DNA from 2 places in the Kitasatospora sp. NPDC085895 genome. Region 2 is predicted to be linked to the other one. Evidence: riboswitches for the same ligand, from Rfam matches in the RefSeq annotation. Region 2 holds a riboswitch; the other holds the start of a gene.
What was found. Region 2 has a riboswitch for cobalamin ahead of AB0442_RS04730 (ribonucleoside-diphosphate reductase subunit alpha). Riboswitches for the same ligand answer to the same signal wherever they lie in the genome.

Region 1 (5,364 bases), on a different contig from region 2:
AGCGCCTGGCCGGTCTCCCAGGCGAGCCGGCTCGGGATCGCCTTGGGGTCGACGGAGTAGAAGTTGCGGCCGGTCGGCAGCACGTTGACCAGACCGCGCAGCGGCGAGCCGGACGGGCCGGCCGGGACGAAGCCGCCGTTCAGCGCGTGCAGCACGGCGTCCAGCTCGTCGGTGGTCGCGGTCAGCCGCGGCACCACCTGGGTGGCGGCGAAGTCGAGCACCTCGCGGACGGCGTCCGGGTGCCCGGCGGTGACCTTCTCGACCGCCTCCGGGGCCCAGTCCCCGGCCTCCATCGCCTCGACCAGGGCGCGGGCCTGCGCCTCGGCGGCGTCGGTGGCGCCGAGGGTGAGCGCGGCCTCGTCCAGGCCGAGCGCCTCGCGCAGACCGGGCAGCGCGCTGACGCCGCCCCAGATCTGCCGGGCGCGCAGGATGGCGAGCACGATGTTGACCCGGTCGGTGCCGGCCGGGGCCTGGCCGAGGACGTGCAGGCCGTCGCGGATCTGGGCGTCCTTGACCTCGCACAGCCAGCCGTCGACGTGCAGCAGGAAGTCGTCGAAGCCGTCGTCCTCGGGCCGCTCGTCCAGGCCGAGGTCGTGGTCGAGCCGGGCGGCCTGGATCAGCGTCCAGATCTGGGCGCGGATCGCCGGCAGCTTCGCCGGGTCCATCGCGGCGATCGTCGAGTACTCGTCGAGCAGCTGCTCCAGGCGCGCGATGTCGCCGTACGAGTCGGCGCGGGCCATCGGCGGGACGAGGTGGTCGACCAGGGTGGCGTGGGCGCGGCGCTTGGCCTGGGTGCCCTCGCCCGGATCGTTGACCAGGAAGGGGTAGATCAGCGGCAGGTCGCCGAGGACGGCGTCCGGGCCGCACTCGGCGGACAGCGCGGCCGTCTTGCCGGGCAGCCACTCCAGGTTGCCGTGCTTGCCGAGGTGGATCACGGCGTGCGCGCCGAAGCCGCCGTCCTCCTGGGCGGCGGCGATCCAGCGGTACGCGGCCAGGTAGTGGTGGCTGGGCGGCAGGTCCGGGTCGTGGTAGATCGCGACCGGGTTCTCGCCGAAGCCGCGCGGCGGCTGGATGAGGACGAGCAGGTTCCCGGAGCGGATCGCGGCGAGCACGATGTCGCCGTCCGGGTTCTGCGAGCGGTCCACGTACAGCTCGCCGGGGGCCGGGCCCCAGTGCTCCTCGACCTGCTCGCGCAGACCCTGCGGCAGGGCGGCGTACCAGCGGCGGTAGTCGGCGGCGGGGATGCGGACGGGGTTGCGGGCGAGCTGGTCCTCGGTCAGCCAGTCCTGGTCGTAGCCGCCGGCCGCGATCAGCGCGTGGATCAGCTCGTCGCCCTCGTGCGAGGTGGAGGTCGTGTCCAGGCCCGGCAGGTCGGTGCCCAGGTCCATGCCCTCCTCGCGGAGGCGGTGCAGCAGGCGCACCGCGCTGGCCGGGGTGTCCAGGCCGACCGCGTTGCCGACCCGGGCGTGCTTGGTCGGGTACGCGGAGAGCACCAGGGCGAGACGGCGCTCGGCCGCCGGGGTGTGGCGCAGCCGGGCGTGCCGGACGGCGATGCCGGCGACCCGGGCGGAGCGCTCGGCGTCGGCGCGGTAGACGGTGAGGCCGTCCTCGTCCAGCTCCTTGAAGGAGAACGGCACGGTGATCAGACGGCCGTCGAACTCCGGGACGGCGACCTGGGTGGCGGTGTCCAGCGGGGAGAGGCCGTCGTCGCTCTCCTCCCACTGCGAGCGCGACCAGGTCAGGCACAGGGCCTGCAGGATCGGCCGGTCGAGGGCGGCGAGCGCGCCCGCGTCCCAGGCCTCCTCGTCGCCGCCGGCCTGCGCGTCGGCGGGCCGGGTGCCGCCCGCGGCGAGCACGGTGGTGACGATGGCGTCGGCCCGGCCGAGTTCGGCGAGCAGCTCCGGCTCGGCGCCGCGCAGCGAGGAGCAGTACAGCGGCAGCGCGCGGGCGCCCTCGTCCTCGATCGCGCTGCACAGCGTCTCGACGAAGGCGGTGTTCCCGCTCATGTGGTGGGCGCGGTAGTAGAGCACGGCGACCAGCGGGCCGTCCGAGGTGCGGGCCTGACGCTCCAGCGGGCCCCAGGCCGGGGCGGAGGCGGGCGGGGCGAAGCCGTGGCCGGTGAGCAGCACGGTGTCGGAGAGGAAGGCGCCGAGCTCGGCGAGGTTGGTCGGGCCGCCGTGCGCGAGGTAGGCGTGCGCCTCGGCGGCGATGCCGGCCGGGACGGTGGAGAGCTCCATCAGCTGGGCGTCCGGGGCCTGCTCGCCCGTCAGCACGACGACCGGGCGGGGCCCGGCGAGCAGCGCGTCCAGGCCGTCCTCCCAGGCGCGGCGGCCGCCGAGCAGGCGGACGACGACCAGGTCGGTGCCCTCGACCAGGGCGGGCAGCTCCTCGGCGGACAGCCGGGCCGGGTTGCCGAGCCGGTAGCGGACGGGGCCCTGCGAGGCGCGGGCGCTCAGCAGGTCGGTGTCGGAGGTCGACAGCAGCAGGATCATGCGGAGGGCCTCCCGGCCTGGTCGGTGTTCCACGGCGTGCGGCGGCGCACCGGGGCCGGGTGCGGCAGCCGGGTGCGCGGGGCGGAGCGGGGTGCGGTGCGAGGGCCTGTCTTCAAGGGCGCTCGGGCCGTCGTTCCAGGGGGCGTGTGGGGGCACCTCCCGGCCGAAGGCCGGGGGAGAACTGCGCAATCCGGATGCGGCCCACCGTGCAGACCACGGCTCGGCCCGTGCCGTCGTGACACCCGCCCCGGATCGCGCAGTTCCCCGCGCCCCTTGTGGTGCACCCGTGACCGTTGAAGACGCGCCCCGGGGGTGCGGCGGACCGCCGCCGGGGTCCCCGGGACGGCGGGCGACGGCTCGGCGCGTCCGGGCGGGACGGCGGAGCCGGGCATGCGGCAGCGCACAGGTCGGGCCTTCCTCGGGGTCCGCGCCCCGGGCTGGTGGAGGACGGCGGGAGTTCCTGGCTCCACGGCGGCTGAGCCGTGGTTACAGTGGCGGGACCGCACCGGATTTGCACCGGTTTCCTCCGCTTGCCGTCGCTGGCGTCGGACGGCCCGCACGGACCGTCCGGCAGCATCGTACGGGGTGGCGGACGGCCGCGGGACTGCGCGCGGACTGTGATCCAGACGACGGGGCGCCCCGTCGGACAATCTGTATGCTCGCCGCCATGCCACCGACTCCCGACCCCGCCGGGGCGGGCTCCGCCGTGCCCGACCGGGGCCGGTCGGACGCCTGTCCGGGGGCCCTTCGTCTGCACACGGCCGACGACGGCGCCCTCGCCCGCATCCGCGTCCCCGGCGGACTGCTGACGAGCCGTCAGGCGGCGGCGCTGGCCGATGCGGCAGAGGCGCTCGGCGACGGCGCACTGGAGACCACCTCGCGCGGCAACGTCCAACTGCGCGGCCTGGCTTCGGCCTGCGGCGCGGAACTCGCCGACCGGCTGCGGGCCGTCGGCCTGCTGCCCTCCGACACCCACGAGCGGGTGCGCAACATCGTCGCCTCGCCGACCGCCGGCCTCGACGCCGAGGGGCACGCCGACACCGCGGCCCGGGTGCGCGAGCTGGACGCGAAGCTCTGCGCGGCGCCCTGGGCGGCCGCGCTCTCCGGCAAGTTCCTCTTCGCCCTGGACGACGGCCGCGGCGATGTCGCCGCCCTGAACGCCGATGTGACATTGATCGCAGCGCCTGGCGGCACCGCCCTGCTGCGGCTCGGCCGCGAGACGACCGTCCGCGCGGTGCCGGCCGCACAGGCCGTGGACGCCGCCCTGGACGCCGCCCGGGACTTCCTCGACGCGCTGCGCACCACCGGCACCAGGGCCTGGCACCTGCGCGAGGTCCCCGAACTCCTCCCGCCCGGCGACCTGCCGCTGCCCCCGCTGTCCGGCGGACACCCGCCGCTCGGGGTGCTGCCCGGAGGCCTCTCGGTCGGGACGCGCTTCGGGCGGGCCACCGCCGCACAGTGGCGGCTGCTCGCCGGGCTGTCCGCCGGCGAGGTCCGGCTGACGCCCTGGCGCGGCGCCGTCCTGCCCGGCGTCGGCCCCGCCGCCCTCGCCGAGCTCGCCGCGGCCGGCTTCCTGACCGGGCCCGGCACCGCCTGGGACCGCGCCACCGCCTGCACCGGCCTGCCCGGCTGCGGCAAGTCGCTCGCCGACGTGCGCGGCGACGCGGCCCGCGCCCTGGAACGTGCGGACGGCGGTGGCCTGCCGGTGCACTGGTCGGGCTGCGAACGGCGCTGCGGCCACCCCTCCGGGCGATGGGTGGACGTGCTCGCCACCGGGCAGGGCTACCGGGTGGCACCGGTCGGGACACCGGACCGGCCCATGGATGTGACGCCAGTGGATGTGACGACGGAAGAGATGGCCGAGGCGGTCGCCGAGGCCCGGAGGACCACGTGATCGAGTACGAGAAGGACGGCGCCGCCATCTACCGGCAGTCCTTTGCCACCATCCGGGCCGAGGCCGACCTGGCCGCCCTGCCCGCCGACGTCTCGCAGGTCGCGGTGCGGATGATCCACGCCTGCGGCATGACCGACCTGGTCGAGGACCTGGTCTACTCGCCCGGTGTGGTCGCCTCGGCCCGCAAGGCGCTGCACGCCGGTGCGCCGATCCTCTGCGACGTCAACATGGTCGCCAGCGGTGTCACCCGCAAGCGGCTGCCCGCCGACAACGAGGTGATCTGCACCCTCACCGACCCGTCGGTGCCCGAGCTCGCGCGGAAGACCGGCAACACCCGCAGCGCCGCCGCCATGGAGCTGTGGCTGCCCAGGCTGGAGGGTGCCGTGGTGGCCGTCGGCAACGCGCCGACCTCGCTCTTCCGGCTGCTGGAGATGATCGAGGCCGGCGCGCCCCGCCCGGCCGCGGTGATCGGCGTGCCCGTCGGCTTCATCGGCGCCGCCGAGTCCAAGCAGGCCCTGGCCGAGCACCCGTCCGGCCTGGAGCACCTGGTGGTCCGCGGCCGGCGCGGCGGCAGTGCGATCGCCGCCGCCGCGATCAACGCGATTGCGAGTGAAGAAGAGTGACCGAGCAGCAGACCGGGCAGCAGACCGACCGGCGGACCGGCCGGCTGTACGGCGTCGGCCTCGGCCCCGGCGACCCCTCGCTGGTCACCGTCCGCGCCGCCGAACTCATCGGCAAGGCCGACGTGGTGGCCTACCACAGCGCCCGGCACGGCCGCTCCATCGCCCGCTCGATCGCCGACCGCTACCTGACCGGCGGCCAGATCGAGGAGAAGCTGGTCTACCCGATCACCGTGGAGACCACCGACCACCCCGGCGGCTACCGCGGCGCCCTGGACGACTTCTACGAGGAGGCGTCCGCCCGGCTCGCCGCCCACCTGGACGCCGGCCGGAACGTCGTCGTCCTCGCCGAGGGCGA
Region 2 (5,364 bases):
AAGTCGTCGTCGAAGGAGACCGAGCCCTCGACGGCGACCTGGTAGGCCGAGACCCGGCGCTCGAAGAAGTTGGTCAGCTCCTGGACGTTCTGCAGCTCCATGAACCCGAAGGGGTTGGTGGAGCCGTAGCGGATCGGCAGGCCGAGACGGGCCAGGCGCTGGTCGGCGACGGCCTCCAGGTACTGGCGCATCGACTCGGTGTTCATGCCGGGCAGGCCCTCGCCGCAGAGGTCGCGGGCGAACTGGAGCTCGGCCTCGACGGCCTCCTCCAGCATCTCGGTGACCTGCTTGGCCATCTGCTCGTCGAAGAGGTCCGGCTCCTCCTCGCGGACGGTGTCCACGACGGAGAACGCGAAGTCCATGTGCATGGACTCGTCGCGGAACACCCAGTTGGTGCCGGTGGCCAGGCCGTGCAGCAGGCCGCGGCTGCGGAACCAGTACACGTACGCGAAGGCGCCGTAGAAGAACAGGCCCTCGACGCAGGCCGCGAAGCAGATCAGGTTCAGGAGGAACGCGCGGCGGTCCTCCTTGGTCTGCAGCGAGTCGATGTGGTCGACCGCGTTCATGTACTTGAAGCAGAACTGCGCCTTCTGGTGGATGGAGGGGATGTTCTCCACCGCCGCGAAGGCCGCCGCACGGTCGTCCGGGTCGGGCAGGTAGGTGTCGAGCAGCGTCAGGTAGAACTGGACGTGCACGGCCTCCTCGAACAGCTGCCGGGACAGGTAGAGCCGGGCCTCGGGGGAGTTGATGTGCTTGTAGAGGCTCAGCACCACGTTGTTGGCGACGATCGAGTCACCGGTCGCGAAGAAGGCGACCAGCCGGCCGATCATGTGCCGCTCGCCCTCGCTCAGCTTGGCGAGGTCGGCGACGTCGGAGTGCAGGTCCACCTCCTCCACCGTCCAGGTGTTCTTGATGGCGTCGCGGTACCGGTCGTAGAACGACGGGTAGCGCATCGGGCGCAGCGTCAGCTCGAAGCCCGGGTCGAGCAGCATCTTCTGGCGGTCTTCGGTGCTCACTGGCAGGCCTCGCAGGACTCGGGGTTCTCCAGGGAGCAGGCGATGGCGTCCTGCTCGGCCTGGCTCATGGTCGGCGCGGGCACCGGCACGGCGGCGCGGGCGCCCGTGGCGGCCTGCGCGATCCGGGTGGCCGGGCGCGACCGCAGGTAGTACGTGGTCTTCAGGCCGACCTTCCAGGCGTACGCGTACATCGAGCTGAGCTTGCCGATGGTCGGCGCCGCCATGAAGAGGTTCAGCGACTGGCTCTGGTCGATGTACGGCATGCGGGCCGCGGCCAGGTCGATCAGCGCGCGCTGGGGCAGCTCCCACGCCGTGCGGTACAGCGAACGGACCTCGGCGGGCAGCCAGTTGAGGTCCTGCACCGAGCCGTTGGTCTCGCGCAGCGCGTCCCGGGTCTGCTGGTCCCAGACGCCGAGCTCCTTGAGCTCGCGCACCAGGTACGGGTTGACCTGGAGGAACTCGCCGGAGAGCGTCTCGCGCTTGAACAGGTTGGACACCTGCGGCTCGATGCACTCGTACACGCCGGCGATGGAGGCGATGGTGGCGGTCGGCGCGATCGCCAGCAGCAGCGAGTTGCGCAGGCCGGTCTCGGCGATCCGGGCGCGCAGCGCGTCCCAGCGCTCCGTCCACTGCGGGGCGGCACCGAAGTGGTCGATGTGCAGCTCGCCGCGGGCCGCGCGGGTCTCGCCGTACGCCTCGTGGCGGCCGAACTGCTCGGCGAGGTCCGCGGAGCGCTCGTAGGCGGTGAGCATGATGCGCTCGGAGATCAGGGTGGAGAGGGTCTTCGCCTCGGCGGAGTCGAAGTCGATCCGCAGCTGGAAGAAGACGTCCTGCAGGCCCATCACGCCGAGGCCGACCGGCCGCCAGCGGGAGTTGGAGGTGCCCGCCTCGGTGGTCGGGTAGAAGTTGATGTCGATGACCCGGTCGAGGAAGGTCACCGCGGTGCGGACGGTGGCGTCCAGGCGCTCCCAGTCCATCGCGTTCAGCAGGTCGGCGGCGGTGGCGCCGGCGGCCACGTGGGCGCCCAGGTTCACCGAGCCGAGGTTGCAGACGGCCGTCTCGGAGTCGTCGGTGACCTCCAGGATCTCCGTGCACAGGTTGGAGGAGTGCACGGTGCGGCCGGGCAGCGCGGTCTGGTTGGCGGCCCGGTTGGAGGCGTCCTTGAAGGTCATCCAGCCGTTGCCGGTCTGCGCCAGGGTGCGCATCATGCGGGCGTACAGGGTCTGCGCCGGGATGGTGCGGACGGCCTTGCCGGCCTGCTCGGCCTTGCGGTACGCCTCGTCGAAGTCGGCGCCCCACAGGTCGACCAGCTCGGGCACGTCGGCGGGGGAGAACAGCGACCAGTCCTCGTCGGCGTTCACCCGGCGCATGAACTCGTCCGGGATCCAGTGCGCCAGGTTGAGGTTGTGGGTGCGCCGGGCCTCCTCGCCGGTGTTGTCGCGGAGCTCCAGGAACTCCTCGATGTCGGCGTGCCAGGTCTCCAGGTAGACGCAGGCCGCGCCCTTGCGGCGGCCGCCCTGGTTGACCGCGGCGACCGAGGAGTCCAGGGTGCGCAGGAACGGCACGATGCCGTTCGACTGGCCGTTGGTGCCGCGGATCAGGCTGCCGCGGGAGCGGATCCGCGAGTAGGACAGGCCGATGCCGCCGGCGTGCTTGGACAGCCGGGCGATCTGCGCGTAGCGGTTGTAGATCGAGTCCAGGTTGTCCAGCGGCGAGTCCAGCAGGTAGCAGGACGACATCTGGGGGTGCTTGGTACCGGAGTTGAACAGCGTCGGAGAGGACGTCAGGTACTCCAGACGGCTCATCAGCCGGTAGAGCTCGGCCACCTCGGCCACCGACTGCTCGGTGTCGCCGACCGCGAGACCGGCCGCCACGCGCAGCAGGAAGTACTGCGGGGTCTCGACCACCTTGCGGGTGATCGGGTGGCGCAGCAGGTAGCGGGACTGCACGGTGCGCAGGCCGAAGTACTCGAAGCGGTCGTCGCCCTGCAGGTCGACCAGCGCGTCGAAGGCGGCCGCGTGCTTGGCCACGAAGGCCGCGGTGGTGTCGCCGATCAGGCCCTCGGCGTGGCCGACGGCGATCGAGGCGGCGAAGGTGACCGCGCCCTGGGAGACCGCCTCGTCGCGGATCTCCAGCGCCAGCAGGCGGGCCGCGAGCTTCGAGTACTGCGGGTCCTCGGCGATCATCGACGCGGCGGCCTCCACGGCCAGCCCGCGGAGCTCGGCGAAGTCCGAACCGGCGTGGCGGCCGCGCAGCGCGGCGGCGGCGACGTGGCCGGGGTCCACCTGGGGGAGGTCGGTGCTGCGGTCGGTGAGCAGCCGGAGCAGCGCGGCACCGGGGTCGGGCCGGTCGTTGTCGGCGGATCCCTGGGAGGGCAGGGTGACTGAGGCAGCGACGGTCAAGGCGCACTCTCTCCTGTGGCGGCAGCGGACGCTTCGGACACCCCCGGGCCGGGGGCCGGGGGCGCGTCCGGGCATGCGCGTGGCAGGGGGGACCGGCACCGCCCGACGGTGTCGGGGGTGCGCGTCGCCACCCGGCCCACCCGCGAGGCCCGGACGTACAGCTGTGCTTCATGGCATCTGCGGGGAAGCCGGTGGCACACCGTCGGCAGGCCCTCGGACTGCGCGGGCCCGGGCGTTCACGGGCCTGCTCACCGTTGCGGGGCAGTCCCGGACTTGCACCGGGTTCCCCTGCGTCGACAGCGAGAGTGAGCATACATGTTGTGGTGTCTCCCTGATGTACCCCCATATCTTGTGCACGCAGCGTGTCGCGTCCGTGGCTGGACACACTCCGGTGGGCGCAGTGCGCACATCCGACCCGCCCCTGACCCACCCGTTGCGCTCACGGAACGGTCACCACCCGAGACTGCGCCGCACCCCATGGCCTACGATCTCTGGCCATGAGTGACGGTACGGGGGCCACGCCCGGTTGGACGGGTCAGCCCGGGTCCCAGGGGGGACCGGCGAATCCCGCGGAGCAGGGGGCACAGGGTGCCCAGTCCTTCCCGCCGCAGGCCGGCTTCGGCACGCCGCCCGGCTTCCCCGCGCAGGCGTCGCACCAGCAGTGGCCGCTGCCCCAGCAGGCGCAGACCGCGATCCCGGACTGGGAGGCGCTGGCCCAGCAGCACGAGGCCTCGTCGCGCCGAAAGAAGCTGATCTGGACGGGCGGCATCGTGCTCACCGCCTGCGTCCTCGGCGGGGCGGTCGGTCTGGCCGTCATGAAGGGCGTGCACGGCGGCACTCCGGAGACCGGCGCATCGTCCAGCGCCTCGGCCTCGGCGCACCCGTCCGGCTCGGTCCCCGCCAACTCGCCGACCGTGCCCGGCCAGCCCGACCTGCTGGCCGACAAGTCCGGTCAGGCGAACCTCGCCATCGGCCCGGACGCGCAGCTCGCCGAGGTGGAGGGCGGTTATGCGCTGCGCATGCGGAGCAACAACAACTCCTACGCCCAGTCGGCGAACCAGCTGGTCGACGTCGGCAAGAGCTTCTCGATCGCGGCATGGGTCTACAACGAGGCGCCCGGCGGATCGCGCACGGCGATCAGCCAGGGCGACGGCATCTCGTACTCCTTCGACCTGTCCCGCGACGACGCCAGCGGCAAGAAGGCGTGGGCGTTCCGGGTGCAGACCGCGGACGGCGGCGCCGACGGCACGGTCGTCCAGGCGGTGGCCCCAGAGAGCCTGGAGACGGTGACGCAGTGGGTGCTGCTCACCGCGGTCTACGACGCCGGCCAGCGCACCATCACGCTCTACGTGAACGGCGCGCAGGCGGCCACCGCCAAGCTCAACGGCCCCATCTGGGCCGGGCCCGGTCCGCTGCAGCTCGGCCGCAGCCGGCACCACGGGATCTGGGGCGACAACTGGGCCGGCGTGGTCGGGCGGATCCTGGTCTGGAAGGAGCCGCTGAACCCCCAGCAGGTCGCCAGCCTCAAGTCCGGCGGTACGGGCCTCAGCGCCAAGCCGGTCAACTCCTGGCTCGTCGGCGGCTGATCCGCCGCCGGGGGAGGCCACGGCCGGGGCCGTGGCCTCCCTCACGCCTGCCGCGGTGTCACCAGCGTTCGGGGTGTGAAAAGATGGCGCCCGAGCGAACGGGGATGGCGGCATCAGGCCGAGTGGGGGCGCATCGGTTTCGGAAGTGCCCGCGCGCGGCCGGCCGGAACCCCCGGCGAGTTCAGGCGAGCAGGAGACGGCCCGGCAGAGACGGCCGTCGTCCGCGGAGCGGCCCGCGGCCTGACCGACCGTCGGGCCGTCCCGACCTGTCGTCGGATGCCCGGCCCCGGAACGGCTGCTCACCAGGGGGCGGGGCGAGCAGTTGCTTTTTTCGGGGGGAATAAGAGCGTGAACACTCTG

Region 1: linked by a shared signal. The riboswitch ahead of cobN (cobaltochelatase subunit CobN) and the one ahead of AB0442_RS04730 (ribonucleoside-diphosphate reductase subunit alpha) in region 2 are both predicted to bind cobalamin.

What each region holds. Positions count from the first base shown of each region.
Region 1 covers NZ_JBFBJY010000014.1:97,448-102,811, forward strand. The annotation lists gene cobN (cobaltochelatase subunit CobN) at 1-2,492, opposite strand, end outside; cobalamin riboswitch at 2,924-3,075, opposite strand; gene AB0442_RS12035 (hypothetical protein) at 3,160-4,386, shown strand; gene AB0442_RS12040 (precorrin-8X methylmutase) at 4,383-5,009, shown strand; gene AB0442_RS12045 (precorrin-2 C(20)-methyltransferase) at 5,006-5,364, shown strand, end outside.
Region 2 covers NZ_JBFBJY010000005.1:63,007-68,370, forward strand. The annotation lists gene AB0442_RS04725 (ribonucleotide-diphosphate reductase subunit beta) at 1-992, opposite strand, end outside; gene AB0442_RS04730 (ribonucleoside-diphosphate reductase subunit alpha) at 1,013-3,394, opposite strand; cobalamin riboswitch at 3,605-3,748, opposite strand; gene AB0442_RS04735 (LamG domain-containing protein) at 3,916-5,004, shown strand; gene AB0442_RS04740 (glycosyltransferase family 2 protein) at 5,353-5,364, shown strand, end outside.